DNA from 3 places in the Paenibacillus sp. M2 genome. Region 1 is predicted to be linked to each of the others. Evidence: a T-box and tRNA genes for the amino acid it is inferred to sense, from the RefSeq annotation. Region 1 holds a T-box; the other regions hold tRNA genes.
What was found. The T-box of region 1 lies ahead of argS (arginine--tRNA ligase). A T-box ahead of a tRNA ligase gene usually reads a tRNA of that ligase, here a tRNA-Arg.

Region 1 (5,164 bases):
CAGCATAGCCGTAACGCTGTAACTGTCGGCAATTGGGTTGGGTTTGTAAGAATAGATCAGCAGCATGGCGATGATATAAAAGATAACCGGTGCAAAATATTTCTGTGAGCGAATGTGATGCCTTAACAAATATCTGGTCAGATAGATCATTTGGCTTCTCCCCCCGCATCATCCATGGAAGAGCTTAAGTCGACAGATTCTGTGACACCTCTAAGACTCGCATGTACAGCCGGATGTTGTCCTTCCAGCAGACTTTCCATATGTAATTGACTTTCCTCCTGTTGTACAGACACAACCGAACCTCCGGATGCCAAAATTCTTTTGAGGACATCATCTGTTGATTGTTGAACTATTTTCCAATCCCACAACCAAGAATTGGATTTCTCCGAGCTTGTATTACGAACCAAAGACAGTACTCCCGGTTGTTGTACAATCGATAGATCGTTAGCCAGATCCTCTCCAGCTTTCGTCAGACTTTGAATACGTACAGCGGGTTCGCCAGCTTGTAGTATATCTTCACGACTCCAGTAGCGGAGCACGCGGCCTTTCTTCAACACAATCACCTGGTCTGCCAAACGTTCAATAAGCAACGGTTCATGACAAGCTGTAACGATGGATGTCCCTTCATCCTTCCATTGCCCCAATAAGGATACAATGCCCTCTTGAGCTGGAATATCCAAGCCAGACAACGGTTCATCCAACAGCAAGAGACCACCCGGTCCAGGTAACAGGGCCTGAATCAAATTCACTTTTTGCAATGTGCCCTTGGATAATAGGGGTAACTTCTGATCGATCGCGGTATCCAGATATAAAAGTTCACTAAGTTCTCTTATCCGCCCACGTAGTTCTTCGGGGCGAATGCCCCGAATCCGTCCCATGTCCCACAAGTACTCCCTAGATATAAAGGGTAAACGTGGCAGGCCATCTACTGCATACCCATCAGAACCCTTCATTGTGCGCTGGATCGATCCTGTATCGGGTAACAAAATACCTGCCAACATACGTAGCAACGTGCTTTTTCCCGAGCCGTTTCTGCCAACAAGCACAGCACATTCACCCTGTTTCACTTCCAGATTAATTTGATTCAGTACCTGAGCATGACCTAATCGCTTGCTCACTTGTTGAAGCAATATACCTCGGACTGATGAGTCTGGTGTAGCTTGATCCGACTTCTTGAAAATACCACGTGTACTCCATGTCATTGGGATCACATCCGTTCCGGGGCCTGCACACCTAGCAAATGTAAACTGTACGCGAGTCGTTCGGCAGTCCGTTTGGCCAATGCCACCCGGAAGGATCTTACATCAGATGACGCATCCGCAATCCGTTCGGCGTGATAGAAGCGGTTGAACGCTTGAGCGACATCTATTGTATATTTGGCAATGACCGAAGGCTCATTCCGATGAATTGCTTTTTCCAGATACTCGGGATAATCACCAAGCAGTTTCAGCAATGCCCATGAGGTATCTCCGATAAGGGATGAAGTGGTTTCTGTGTTATTCTCACCTTCCGCAAGGTTGGGTTTAGTCAATGGGTTTTCATTTTCCATACGGATCGCCTCTTCTGCCTTGGCAACCACACTTTGAATCCGAGCATGGGTGTATTGCACATAAGGTCCGGTCTCCCCTTCAAAACTCACCGCATCTTCCAGGGAGAAGTCCACATCGTTTAACCGATTATTCCGCAGATCACCGAAGACAATGGCACCTACACCAACAGCCTCAGCCACCTTCTGAGGGTTCTCCAGATTCGGGTTTTTCTCCTGAATAATCTGCAAAGCACGAGCAACTGCCTCATCCAACACTTCCTGCAAAAAGACAACTTTACCGCGGCGGGTAGACATTTTCCGTCCCTCAAAACGCATTAGGCCAAACGGGATATGTTCACACTTCGCAGACCATTCATGACCCATCCGGGATAGGACCGCAAATACCTGACGGAAATGTAACTTCTGCTCGCCTCCGACCACGTATAACAACCGATCTGCCTTCATCACATCATGACGATAAACCGCCGTAGCCAAATCCCGTGTAGGATAGATCGTTGTGCCATCTTTTTTGATAATCAGACACGGGGGCATGTTCTCATCCTCTAAGCGTACCACGAGTGCTCCGTCACTCTCTTCAAGTAAACCTTTTGTCTTGAGTTCTTCAACCACTGCGCCCATCTTGTCATTGTAAAAGCTCTCTCCCAGCGTATGGTCGAACTGTACATTCAGACGTTCATACATCCGGTTGAATTCCTTCATGCTCACTTCCACAAAGAATGCCCATAACCGCTGTGCTTCATCATCTCCTTGCTCCAGCTTGCGGAACCACTCGCGTGCCTCAATCTCCAGTGAAGGATCGTTCTCCGCCTCATCGTGGAAGCGCACGTACAGCTCCAGAGAAGTACGGATCGGGTCTGCCTGCAGCGCTTCATCATTGCCCCACCGTTTGTATGCTGCGATCTGCTTGCCAAACTGGGTTCCCCAGTCTCCCAGATGATTCACACTTACGGAGGTATAACCTGCTTCGTTATACAACCGATACAGTGCTGCACCGATTACAGTAGAACGCAAATGTCCGATTCCGAAGGGTTTTGCGATGTTAGGGGAAGACATATCAATCACAACACGCGAACCCTGACCAAGCTGAAGCTTACCAAATGCCGCATTCCCCAGTTCTTTCAGCAGATTCGGCGCGAGCTTCTCCCGATTGAAACGGATATTTACATACGGCCCGGCGGGAGTCGCTTCAATTCCAGATGCCTGTAATCCCGTTGCGAGCTCAGTTGCAATGACTGCCGGTGCTTTTTTTAATGACTTCGCCAATGCAAAACAAGGGAATGCTGCATCACCCATCTCCGCTTGTGGTGGAACTTCCAATAATCTCATAACCTCTTGTTCATTCAATCCCGTTAAAGGGGCAATATCGGCCGCAGCCTGCTTCATCAACATGTCTAACACTCCTTATCCATTCATTAGTGGCTAAAAATAAACACAAAAAAGCTCTCGTCTCTACATAAGAGACGAGAGCTGACTTAACAGTTCCCGCGGTACCACTCTAGGTGAACAGGCTGCTCTTCATATGCATCAACATGCATACCCGTAGAACCTGTTCCGCTCGATGCGTATAACGGTCGCAAGCCGGGTTACCCTCAGACAGATCTGGCCTATCCCCAATTGGGATACGTACATCTTTTCGGATAACCATCTCACGGGTGCGGTTCACTCAGGTCATGTCATACCGGCTTCCACCTCTCCCGGCTCGCTGTCATGTATGGATCTGGCTACTCTCCCGATCATTGATATTCTTCGTTTCAATTCATTGCCATCATTATACATACCACGATCAGACTTGGCAACCTGCATTAAAAATCCCCTACTGAAAGGCAACACATAGGCACATCGTCTCAGATGCTTGTGTACACTGCCTTCCCTTAGGGGACAACGGTCATTATCGGTTTTAATTATATATTCCAGTGAAATAATATTTACGCTACTGCTGCCATCAATCGGCAAGCTTCTGCACAGCTGCGGCAAGCCTCTGCACATGCTTGGCAGTGATCGTGGTTGTGTTTGCCACACTCTGCGGCGCAAGCTTCACAAGCTTTCACACACAATTCGCATATTTCAGCAATGAAATCACTTCCACGTGTCATCGCTTGTGCAGCAAAACTGCAGATCTCCGCACATTCCCGATTCAAACGAATGCAATCACGCAACATTGCCAGTTCATATTCTTTCAGACTCGATATGTAACATACGTTGCATGCATTCATGCACTCCAGGCAAGCATCGATACATTGTTGATATTGTTGTTGTGTCATTTAAAGTTACCTCCCAGGCAAAGTTTGCTATGCATCTTAATACCCAGTTCGGAGGAATATTGAATCATCTAACCTACTTTATCGCTTCCAATTCCAGTAATTGGTCACGAATGACAGTTTGGTCAAAATGTTCACCTATAAACACAGCAACATTAGGGACATCTCCCTGAGGTGTGATCTTCATGTAGTCCGATTCACGGTAGGCATACTGGAACCAGAAGCGACTCGCCGTGTCACTAAACGATAAAATGCCTTTTGCTCGATACACATCACGTGGCAATGCGGATACAAATTGTTCAAACGCCTCGCTGTTCACCGGTTGACTGAAATAATGCGTATATACCATGACATGTTCGTGTGATGCATGAGGAGCGGAATGCTCGTGACTGTGGGCATGGACAGGGCTATGGGATGCGTCAGTATTCGTATCATCGCCTTGGACTGTATGATCAGTATGTTCATGTCCATGATTGCAGCCATGTGTACCACAGGTTTCCGTATGCACATGATGCTCTTGGTGAGCTGGCTTACCTGCTTCAGAAGCTGAATCACGCACGTGTACGTCTGCCCCGCTGCGAAGCAACATATCCATCTCCACCTCACATTTGACCGTAGGGATTACAGGTGCGAAGCCATTCCATTTTGCCAAAAGCTGTTCCAGATCCTTCAGTTCCTGTGCGCTCACCCGATCCGTTTTGTTCAAGAGAAGCACAGACGCACAGCGAATCTGCTCCTGCATCAGTTTAAAGGTCTGCCCCTTCTGCTCCTGATACAAACCAGATAGATGTGCCGTATCCACAACGGTAATGAGACTTTTCAGTTCCAGTCGCATGTAGAGCGAGGTTTCCGTTACCGCATCCAGAATCTCCATTGGATTTGCCGCACCGGTTGCTTCAATAACGATCACATCCGGTGATTCCTCTTGAACGAGATCAGCAAGTTGCAATCCCAAGTCACCACGTACGGTACAACAGATACAGCCACCTAACATCTCGGTCATCGGAACGGTGGAATCCACAATCTGACCATCCAGATTGACTTCGCCTAACTCATTCATAACCACTGCGGGACGCAAACCCTGCTGTTGCCAATGTTCGATCAACTGAACAAGCAGTGTTGTTTTTCCACTTCCCAAAAAACCTGAAAGTATATATACAGGTATGGATTGTTCTTTTAAAATTGTTTCATTCATGCGTATACACCTCTCTGATTGTCCTTCTTGTAACCTAGTCTATCTATATCTAGCGAGTGTACACCATCCCGCATTCGTTATGCAATCATGTTCAATTCTTCCCCAGTACATTGCCTGATGTTAACGGATGGTCTATGCTATGAGGACATGTTGATTGAAGGA
Region 2 (5,164 bases), 3.5 Mb from region 1:
GTTAGACGCGCATAATCTTCTACAATGTTCATTTTCGCCAAAATCTCCGACATCGCATTTTCATGCTCCTGACTGTGCTGACGCACATCCAATGCTGCGGTATGGAAACCAAACAACTCGACTTGACGAATCATTTTGCGAATAGTTGTATCCGCTACGTAATCGGCAAAATGATGGCGCAGACTTCGATCAATAATCATCAGATCATCAATCAAATCCTGAGCACTATGATAACGGTCAGCCTGACCTAATTTGTTCTCATCCAGTACATTGTTCAACTTGGCAATCATATAGGCCAATTTGATGCGATATGGCTCTTTTTCATTTCGCCACATATCCACCTTTTTCAACGTTACACAACTACGGTCCTGCTCAATAGACTGCACCAGCTCATCCGATACGTGGATGATGTTCGTGCTGAAGCTGAGATGGCCCATAAGTTCAATCATAATCCGTTGGTATTCACGCAAAGCGAGCTTGCGTTGCATCAACAACGTCTGCCATGTTACATCTGAAGTTACCGAAGGATTTCCATCCCGGTCTCCACCGATCCAGGAACCGAACCGCAAATACGTCGGCACATGCCAGTCATGGTCAGGATAAAATTTGTTCAGGCAGCGTTCCAGCTCCTGATATACATCCGGAAGTACGTGGAACAACGTTTCATGAAAGTAATACATCCCGTTCCGCACTTCATCGAGTACAGTCGGTTTGCGGTCGCGGAGTTCATCTGTCTGCCAAAGTGTAATAACCTCATTCAGCAGTTTCTCACGCAACTGTTCACGTTCACGCAACGTCAGCGTAGGATTATCAAGTAGCATGACATCTTCGGATATCCGTTTATGGATGTCCAGAATAACCCGGCGCATGGCTTCAGTTGGGTGAGCTGTCATAACAAGTTCCAACGACAAATCGTCGAGAATCTCTTCCACCTCTGTATGAGACAGTCCACGTTCCTTAAGATCCTGTACTGCTTTCTCAATCGATCCTGGCTGCACAGCGTCCCCAGCAGAACGTTCATAATCCCGTTTACGCCGGATCCGATGGTTTTGTTCAGCAATATTAACTAATTGAAAATAAATAGCGAAAGCCCGAATAACCTGGTGACGATTGTCCGAGTCTAATTCCTGGATCATCGTTTTGAACTCTGCATAGAGTTCTGGCAGAAATTCTGCACGCAACGATTTGCTCGTTTCCCGAATCTTCTCAACGATATCTAGAAGCTCCGTGCCGCCTTGATGGACAAGAACTTCTCCGAGTATATTGCCCAGGAACCGCACGTCTCGCCGAAGCAGGTTGTTGGATTGGCTTTTGCTGGCGGTTACCATAGTTTCAGTCATGCTTATCCTCCCATCTGATCGTTCCATTCGTACACGTAAATTTGACACCTTCATAACATCATACAATAAAATGGTACGAAAATCTTTATTTTTCTATTAGAAAAAATGGGGATTATCCCCGATTTACAGCACAAAAACACGCTTTTTTATTCATTTTCTTGTTCTGCTTCAATTAATGGTCATATACTGTCGCATGATACCTTTTTCACGTACTTTAGATAAATCAAAAGTCTCATACCTATTCTTAAAAACTCATAAATATACAGTTCTTATAGATATGATCCAATGTACCTGATATTAAGGTTAAACTGCATAATTTCATTATTTGAGAACAGATGATATACAAAGAAACATGACCGGCAAAGCAAGCTTTTGTATACTTTACCACAGTGACGCAATAAATTAAAGATGTAATTATAAATTTCTTCCCACGACAAGTCTGCTTATTAGGGGAGGTTCTTATGTATATACCTAACCTACTGTAAACTTAGGGATATCTTAACAGACCATTTCTACATAATGTTCTTAGCTTTTTGGGCAGATTAATCTGTAGCTCTTACTAAAAAGGAGGAATCCAAATGATGAAAAAAGGTACAACAATTATTGCTTCCGTGCTTCTGGTGGCCGCGATGGCTGGCCCTGCTGCTGCTGATGGTCAAATGTCCAAAGGAATGGATACCAACACTAATGGATCACGTGTCCGGTCTTATCAGGACACCAACTACATGGATCGCACAAACACTAATTCCAACATGAATATGAACATGGATGGAAACTACCGCAACAATGGTGACTATCGTACCAACAGTGTTCGTGCTAACGCCACAACAACCAACCGTGACAACGGCATGGATTGGGGCTGGCTTGGTTTGCTAGGGCTGCTTGGTTTAGCGGGCATGCGTAAAAGAGTGACGGATCACAACGAACGTTAAATTGTAATCACGTCACTATACAATAGCTGCTATGTCTTAGAAGCAGCTCATCCACAGAGATAAACAGAAGAGCCAAGACCCCTTCACTATTGAAATAGGGAGGTCTTGGCTCTTTTTTTAAACAAACCTGTACTGTTTCTTACATAAAATATTATATAAAATAACTGCTAATTCTTACGTTAATAAAAATGAAAGAGCCTCTGCATCTGCAAAGGCTCTTTCATTGTATCCTGTAAGCGGGTGATGGGAATCGAACCCACGCTATTAGCTTGGAAGGCTAAAGTTCTACCATTGAACTACACCCGCATAAGCAAAAATCGGGATGACACGATTTGAACATGCGACCCCCTGGTCCCAAACCAGGTGCTCTACCAAGCTGAGCTACATCCCGATACTAAAAAATAATGGCGCGCCCTGAGAGATTCGAACTCCCGGCCTTTTGATTCGTAGTCAAACGCTCTATCCAGCTGAGCTAAGGGCGCAAAATATTGGAGCGGAAGACGGGAATCGAACCCGCGACCCTCGCCTTGGCAAGGCGATGCTCTACCGCTGAGCCACTTCCGCAAATGAAGGATGCGCGTGGAGGGACTTGAACCCCCACGTCAAAGACGCTAGATCCTAAGTCTAGTGCGTCTGCCAATTCCGCCACACGCGCATATGATGGTGAGTCATGAAGGGCTCGAACCTTCGACACCCTGATTAAAAGTCAGGTGCTCTACCAACTGAGCTAATGACTCATACTAAAATGGCTGGGGATATAGGATTTGAACCTATGCATGACGGAGTCAAAGTCCGTTGCCTTACCGCTTGGCTAATCCCCAATAAAAAATATGGTGGAGGCTGAGGGGATCGAACCCCCGACCCTCTGCTTGTAAGGCAGATGCTCTCCCAGCTGAGCTAAGCCTCCAACTATATGACCCGTAGGGGATTCGAACCCCTGTTACCTCCGTGAAAGGGAGGTGTCTTAACCCCTTGACCAACGGGCCCCATTTCCAAAGCTCTCAACCGGGATCGAACCGGTGACCTCATCCTTACCATGGATGCACTCTACCTACTGAGCTATGAGAGCGAATGGCTCCCCGAACAGGGCTCGAACCTGTGACAACTCGATTAACAGTCGAGTGCTCTACCAACTGAGCTATCAGGGAATAATATGCATTTGCAGGGCAAATGCAATTCATCGTACAACGTCCACATGCAGAGCCTGTTTTCTATGTATGATGAAAGAGTTCGCTTGGCGGCGTCCTACTCTCCCAGGACCCTGCGGTCCAAGTACCATCGGCGCTAGAGGGCTTAACGGTCGTGTTCGGGATGGGTACGTGTGGAACCCCTCCGCCATCGCCACCAAACGCATAGCTGTGCTTACATTTCAGAGATCGTTCTCTGAAAACTAGATTCGAAACGAAACATGCGAATTATCACTTGCTATTGGATAAGCCCTCGACCGATTAGTACTGGTCAGCTCCATGCATTGCTGCACTTCCACCCCCAGCCTATCTACCTCGTCGTCTTCAAGGGGTCTTACATACTGGGAAATCTCATCTTGAGGGGGGCTTCACGCTTAGATGCTTTCAGCGTTTATCCCGTCCGTACATAGCTACCCAGCGGTGCTCCTGGCGGAACAACTGGTACACCAGCGGTACGTCCATCCCGGTCCTCTCGTACTAAGGACAGCTCCTCTCAAATTTCCTACGCCCACGACAGATAGGGACCGAACTGTCTCACGACGTTCTGAACCCAGCTCGCGTACCGCTTTAATGGGCGAACAGCCCAACCCTTGGGACCTACTTCAGCCCCAGGATGCGATGAGCCGACATCGAGGTGCCAAACCTCCCCGTCGATGTGGACTCTTGGGGGAGATAAGCCTGTTATCCCCAGGGTAGCTTTTATCCGTTGAGCGATGGCCCTTCCATGCGGTACCACCGGATCACTAAGCCCGACTTTCGTCCCTGCTCGACTTGTAGGTCTCGCAGTCAAGCTCCCTTATGCCTTTGCACTCTTCGAATGATTTCCAACCATTCTGAGGGAACCTTTGGGCGCCTCCGTTACTCTTTAGGAGGCGACCGCCCCAGTCAAACTGCCCACCTGACACTGTCCCCGCACCGGATTACGGTACCAGGTTAGAACCTAGATACGATCAGGGTGGTATCCCAACGTTGCCTCCACACAAGCTGGCGCTCATGCTTCAAAGGCTCCCACCTATCCTGTACAGATCGTACCCAAATTCAATATCAAGCTGCAGTAAAGCTCCATGGGGTCTTTCCGTCTTGTCGCGGGTAACCTGCATCTTCACAGGTATTAAAATTTCACCGGATCTCTCGTTGAGACAGCGCCCAAGTCGTTACGCCATTCGTGCGGGTCAGAATTTACCTGACAAGGAATTTCGCTACCTTAGGACCGTTATAGTTACGGCCGCCGTTTACTGGGGCTTCGGTTCACAGCTTCGGGATTACTCCCTAACCACTCCCCTTAACCTTCCAGCACCGGGCAGGCGTCAGCCCGTATACTTCGCCTTACGGCTTCGCACAGACCTGTGTTTTTGCTAAACAGTCGCTTGGGCCTTTTCACTGCGGCCCCCTCGTGCTATTCACACTACCGGGGCACCCCTTCTCCCGAAGTTACGGGGTCATTTTGCCGAGTTCCTTAACGAGAGTTCTTCCGCGCGCCTTAGAATACTCTTCTCGCCTACCTGTGTCGGTTTGCGGTACGGGCACCTTCACCTGGCTAGAGGCTTTTCTTGGCAGTGTGAGATCATGACCTTCGCTACTATAATTTTCGCTCCCCATCACAGCTCAGCCTTACAATGTGCGGATTTGCCTACACATCAGCCTTACTGCTTAGACGGACATCCATCAGTCCGCGTCACTACCCTACTGCGTCCCCCCATTGCTC
Region 3 (5,164 bases), 3.2 Mb from region 1:
TCATACCAATCTGAAGCAGATACGGTTCATAAACATCCTCGATCGTCTGACTTTCTTCACCAATTGTAGCAGCAATGGTATCCAACCCTACCGGACCTCCCCGGAAGCTGTTGATCATCGATTTGAGCATCTTATGATCGATCTCATCCAGGCCACGCGGATCAATCTGGAGACGTTGCAGCGCTTCTTCAGCCAGTGTCTGTGTTATAATCCCGTCACCACGCACCTGTGCAAAGTCACGTACTCGTTTTAACAAACGGTTCGCTATCCTCGGTGTCCCACGTGAGCGCAATGCAATCTCTTGCGCAGCATCCCCCACAATTTCCACACCCAAAATTTCGGTAGAGCGTGAGACGATATAAGCCAGCTCATCAACTGTGTAGAATTCCAATCGACTGATAACACCAAATCGGTCTCGAAGTGGAGCAGACAGCAAGCCAGCACGCGTTGTAGCCCCAATCAGAGTGAATGGCGGCAGATCCAGCCGAACGGAACGTGCACTTGGACCTTTACCAATCATAATGTCCAATGCGGAATCTTCCATAGCGGGGTACATGACTTCTTCAACTGTACGATGCAAACGATGAATCTCATCAATAAACAGGACATCGCCTTCCTGCAGATTGGTTAACAATGCTGCAAGATCACCCGGGCGTTCAATAGCCGGTCCTGACGTAGTTCGTAAATTAACACCCAGTTCGTTGGCAATAATGTTGGCAAGTGTTGTTTTACCCAGTCCAGGTGGGCCATATAACAAAACGTGATCCAATGCCTCATTACGGAATTTGGCAGCTTCAATATATATCTTTAAATTTTCCTTCACCTGATTCTGCCCGATATATTCATTCAGATACCGGGGACGAAGACTCAACTCAACATTTTGGTCCTCCATCATCAGGTTCGCGGAAATAATCCGATCATCCATGTTCATCCCTACCTTTTTTTGCAGGCTACAGCTATATTATAATATGCAATTTGTATTATCCCGTAAACAGCATTTGCAGCGCCTTTTTCATCAACACATCAACGGAATCTGCTGTAGTAACATCCTTTTTCAATTTGAGCCATACTTTATCAAGCTCACTGTCAGTATACCCAAGTGCCTTGAGACCTTCACGTGCCTCATCCCAGGCTGAACCACTTCCCGACTCTTCCGATGGAGGAGCGAACAAACCTGTTGCATACGCTGCCGCACCAAAGCTATCCAGCTTATCCTTGAGATCCAGAATCATGCGTTGTGCAGTCTTCTTGCCGATGCCTGGCAATTTGGTCAAGAACGTAAGATTCTCCTGATAAATCGCCGTAACCACATGTTCTGGTGTACCTCCAGCGAGTATGCCCAGAGCTACTTTTGGACCGATACCGGATACTTCAATCAGTTTACGGAACAAACGCTGCTCGTCCCGGGTAACAAATCCAAACAGCAACATCGCATCCTCACGCACATGATGGTGAGTGTACACCGTAATTTCGCCTTCTTGCTTGGCAAACGCAAATGGATTCGGACAGAATACGCGATACCCTACACCATGAACATCCAGAACAATATAATCATTCTCTACATGAATGAACTGTCCTCTTAGAAAATCAATCATTTTCGCAATACCTCATTCAACTTGGAATTTAATGTATAAGAGTGTGCGTGGCACACGGCTACAGCTAATGCATCCGCTACGTCATCCGGCTTAGGAACGACCTGAAGACGCAAGAACATTTTGACCATCTCCTGTACTTGCTTCTTCTCCGCTTTACCGTACCCCACAACAGCCTGCTTGATCTGCATTGGCGTATACTCTGCAATAGGTAAACCCTTCTGCGCGGCAGCGAGTACCATAACGCCTCTCGCCTGACTGACAGACATTGCTGTTGTAACGTTCCGGTTGAAAAAAAGTTTCTCTAGCGCTACTGCGTCAGGTTTGTATTTATCAATCAATTGCACCATACCTTCATATACGTGAAGCAACCGTTCCTCTTCAGGGGTATGAGCTTCCGTCTGAATACATCCATATTGTACGGGTACCACCTTACTGCCGATTTTATCCACAAAACCAAAACCAACAATCGCAATACCCGGGTCAATTCCCAAAAAACGCAAAACCATCTCTCCCTCACAAAAGCGAACATATGTATCGTTCATTTCATTATAACAAAAGATAGACCCTGCGGCAGGAAAAACTTTGTCTAACTGATTACTCGTCTTTATTCGCGGAATTTTTACATGTTTATTCGTATTTTCAACTATTTCAGTATAAACGACAAAAGGACATCTCTTCGATGTCCTTCATCATATTCCACATATATTTGGGTGTAACGCTTGGTTCCCTAAACCATCAATGTTATTGCTATTGCCACTCATTTCACCATCGTTTCAGTACTTCACAATCTTAGTACTGTAGGTGAGGACGTTTGGATTACCCGCCATTACGGATTAAATGATGATCTTCATCCACGGCGTAGTCACTGAACGTAGAAATCACGCTATCATACTCATCCTTGTCCTGAATCCGAATCCCCTGCTGCAATTGATCCAGCACCCCTTCAGGCAAAGAACTTTCCAACGTCCCAACATCCAATTGAAAGAACGTACGAATAACCTTCTCTTTTGCTGGCTTACCCTCGTACAAATTAAGGTTCCCTACAGCATCTATGCTGATATACGCCTGCTGTTTACAAAGCGGTGAAAGATCATCTACACGTTGCTTCAAATGCAACTCATCTGATGTTCCGACGGTAGCATCCCATTCCGGATGTTGAGCAAGGAGCATCTTCAACTGCGGTCTAGCCATCTTGCCTAACTGCTCTGTCTCCACTCCGCAGATGTACTGTGTTTCCAAAACCACACTTGTCAAATGATCCGGATCAGAATCAAGTTGCTCTACTAACGCCTGAATCTCCTGTTCAGATCTTGTTTCCTGCGTAACAGGCCCCATCACACTGGTTGCCTCACTAAAATTAGTTGTCAGCAAACGCTCAATCGCCGATGAGATGGACAACCCGCTATAAGCCAATATCGTAACTGCAAGCAGAGCCGCCGTCATCCATACTGTTCGTTTCCACCGTCGCCAGCGTCTCTTGAATTGTTTTCTGAAGTTAAACGTGTTCACATGAACCCCTTCTATCACTTTTTAAACCTATTGTGACCTAAAGACTGAGGCTTTATGCACAACTAACTTATCGCTGAAGAAGGAACACACATGTGTTAGGTTAGAGAACTTGTCATAGTGAATACCGGAACCTGCATTTATAGAATCTTATATAGATAAATATAAAAAAACACTATCTAATTATAGATAGTGTTTTTAGAGATCGGGATGACACGATTTGAACATGCGACCCCCTGGTCCCAAACCAGGTGCTCTACCAAGCTGAGCTACATCCCGTTATATATACCGGCGAGAGGACTCGAACCTCCACGGTTTCCCACTCGATTTTGAGTCGAGCGCGTCTGCCATTCCGCCACGCCGGCAAATTTGAAGTTATAATGGCGCGCCCTGAGAGATTCGAACTCCCGGCCTTTTGATTCGTAGTCAAACGCTCTATCCAGCTGAGCTAAGGGCGCAAATATTGGAGCGGAAGACGGGAATCGAACCCGCGACCCTCGCCTTGGCAAGGCGATGCTCTACCGCTGAGCCACTTCCGCATACGGTATTAATAAATATAAAAATGGCGGAACCGACGGGATTCGAACCCGCGATCTCCTGCGTGACAGGCAGGCATGTTAGGCCAACTACACCACGGTTCCAGATCACTTTCTCAAAGGAAAGTATAATTGCGGGGGCAGGATTTGAACCTGCGGCCTTCGGGTTATGAGCCCGACGAGCTACCGGGCTGCTCCACCCCGCGTCGTTATAAAGTTTATATGGTGGAGGCTGAGGGGATCGAACCCCCGACCCTCTGCTTGTAAGGCAGATGCTCTCCCAGCTGAGCTAAGCCTCCAACTTATATGACCCGTAGGGGATTCGAACCCCTGTTACCTCCGTGAAAGGGAGGTGTCTTAACCCCTTGACCAACGGGCCTTAATGGCTCCCCGAACAGGGCTCGAACCTGTGACAACTCGATTAACAGTCGAGTGCTCTACCAACTGAGCTATCAGGGAATATATGCATTTGCAGTGCAAATGCAATTCATCGTACAACGTCCACATGCAGAGCCTGTTTTCTATGTATGATGAAAGAGTTCGCTTGGCGGCGTCCTACTCTCCCAGGACCCTGCGGTCCAAGTACCATCGGCGCTAGAGGGCTTAACGGTCGTGTTCGGGATGGGTACGTGTGGAACCCCTCCGCCATCGCCACCAAACGCATAGCTGTGCTTACATTTCAGAGATCGTTCTCTGAAAACTAGATTCGAAACGAAACATGCGAATTATCACTTGCTATTGGATAAGCCCTCGACCGATTAGTACTGGTCAGCTCCATGCATTGCTGCACTTCCACCCCCAGCCTATCTACCTCGTCGTCTTCAAGGGGTCTTACATACTGGGAAATCTCATCTTGAGGGGGGCTTCACGCTTAGATGCTTTCAGCGTTTATCCCGTCCGTACATAGCTACCCAGCGGTGCTCCTGGCGGAACAACTGGTACACCAGCGGTACGTCCATCCCGGTCCTCTCGTACTAAGGACAGCTCCTCTCAAATTTCCTACGCCCACGACAGATAGGGACCGAACTGTCTCACGACGTTCTGAACCCAGCTCGCGTACCGCTTTAATGGGCGAACAGCCCAACCCTTGGGACCTACTTCAGCCCCAGGATGCGATGAGCCGACATCGAGGTGCCAAACCTCCCCGTCGATGTGGACTCTTGGGGGAGATAAGCCTGTTATCCCCAGGGTAGCTTTTATCCGTTGAGCGATGGCCCTTCCATGCGGTACCACCGGATCACTAAGCCCGACTTTCGTCCCTGCTCGACTTGTAGGTCTCGCAGTCAAGCTCCCTTATGCCTTTGCACTCTTCGAATGATTTCCAACCATTCTGAGGGAACCTTTGGGCGCCTCCGTTACTCTTTAGGAGGCGACCGCCCCAGTCAAACTGCCCACCTGACACTGTCCCCGCACCGGATTACGGTACCAGGTTAGAACCTAGATACGATCAGGGTGGTATCCCAACGTTGCCTCCACACAAGCTGGCGCTCATGCTTCAAAGGCTCCCACCTATCCTGTACAGATCGT

Region 2: it has a tRNA-Arg gene. The T-box ahead of argS (arginine--tRNA ligase) is inferred to sense a tRNA for this amino acid. The anticodon was not compared.
Region 3: it has a tRNA-Arg gene. The T-box ahead of argS (arginine--tRNA ligase) is inferred to sense a tRNA for this amino acid. The anticodon was not compared.

Annotation. Positions count from the first base shown of each region.
Region 1 is NZ_CP169648.1:2,617,035-2,622,198, reverse strand. It holds gene ACETMN_RS12170 (hypothetical protein) at 1-150, opposite strand, end outside; gene ACETMN_RS12165 (ATP-binding cassette domain-containing protein) at 147-1,202, opposite strand; gene argS (arginine--tRNA ligase) at 1,208-2,938, opposite strand; T-box leader at 3,003-3,295, opposite strand; gene ACETMN_RS12155 (four-helix bundle copper-binding protein) at 3,475-3,810, opposite strand; gene ACETMN_RS12150 (CobW family GTP-binding protein) at 3,884-5,002, opposite strand.
Region 2 is NZ_CP169648.1:6,430,412-6,435,575, forward strand. It holds gene ppc (phosphoenolpyruvate carboxylase) at 1-1,340, opposite strand, end outside; gene ACETMN_RS29320 (WGxxGxxG family protein) at 1,919-2,272, shown strand; tRNA gene ACETMN_RS29325 (tRNA-Gly) at 2,508-2,578, opposite strand; tRNA gene ACETMN_RS29330 (tRNA-Pro) at 2,590-2,663, opposite strand; tRNA gene ACETMN_RS29335 (tRNA-Arg) at 2,678-2,754, opposite strand; tRNA gene ACETMN_RS29340 (tRNA-Gly) at 2,762-2,836, opposite strand; tRNA gene ACETMN_RS29345 (tRNA-Leu) at 2,847-2,927, opposite strand; tRNA gene ACETMN_RS29350 (tRNA-Lys) at 2,934-3,009, opposite strand; tRNA gene ACETMN_RS29355 (tRNA-Gln) at 3,019-3,093, opposite strand; tRNA gene ACETMN_RS29360 (tRNA-Val) at 3,104-3,179, opposite strand; tRNA gene ACETMN_RS29365 (tRNA-Glu) at 3,187-3,258, opposite strand; tRNA gene ACETMN_RS29370 (tRNA-Thr) at 3,269-3,341, opposite strand; tRNA gene ACETMN_RS29375 (tRNA-Asn) at 3,345-3,420, opposite strand; rRNA gene rrf (5S ribosomal RNA) at 3,505-3,621, opposite strand; rRNA gene ACETMN_RS29385 (23S ribosomal RNA) at 3,701-5,164, opposite strand, start outside.
Region 3 is NZ_CP169648.1:5,787,792-5,792,955, forward strand. It holds gene ruvB (Holliday junction branch migration DNA helicase RuvB) at 1-925, opposite strand, end outside; gene ruvA (Holliday junction branch migration protein RuvA) at 981-1,595, opposite strand; gene ruvC (crossover junction endodeoxyribonuclease RuvC) at 1,592-2,095, opposite strand; gene ACETMN_RS26525 (BofC C-terminal domain-containing protein) at 2,412-3,104, opposite strand; tRNA gene ACETMN_RS26530 (tRNA-Pro) at 3,307-3,380, opposite strand; tRNA gene ACETMN_RS26535 (tRNA-Leu) at 3,388-3,466, opposite strand; tRNA gene ACETMN_RS26540 (tRNA-Arg) at 3,483-3,559, opposite strand; tRNA gene ACETMN_RS26545 (tRNA-Gly) at 3,566-3,640, opposite strand; tRNA gene ACETMN_RS26550 (tRNA-Asp) at 3,665-3,742, opposite strand; tRNA gene ACETMN_RS26555 (tRNA-Met) at 3,770-3,843, opposite strand; tRNA gene ACETMN_RS26560 (tRNA-Val) at 3,861-3,936, opposite strand; tRNA gene ACETMN_RS26565 (tRNA-Glu) at 3,945-4,016, opposite strand; tRNA gene ACETMN_RS26570 (tRNA-Asn) at 4,021-4,096, opposite strand; rRNA gene rrf (5S ribosomal RNA) at 4,180-4,296, opposite strand; rRNA gene ACETMN_RS26580 (23S ribosomal RNA) at 4,376-5,164, opposite strand, start outside.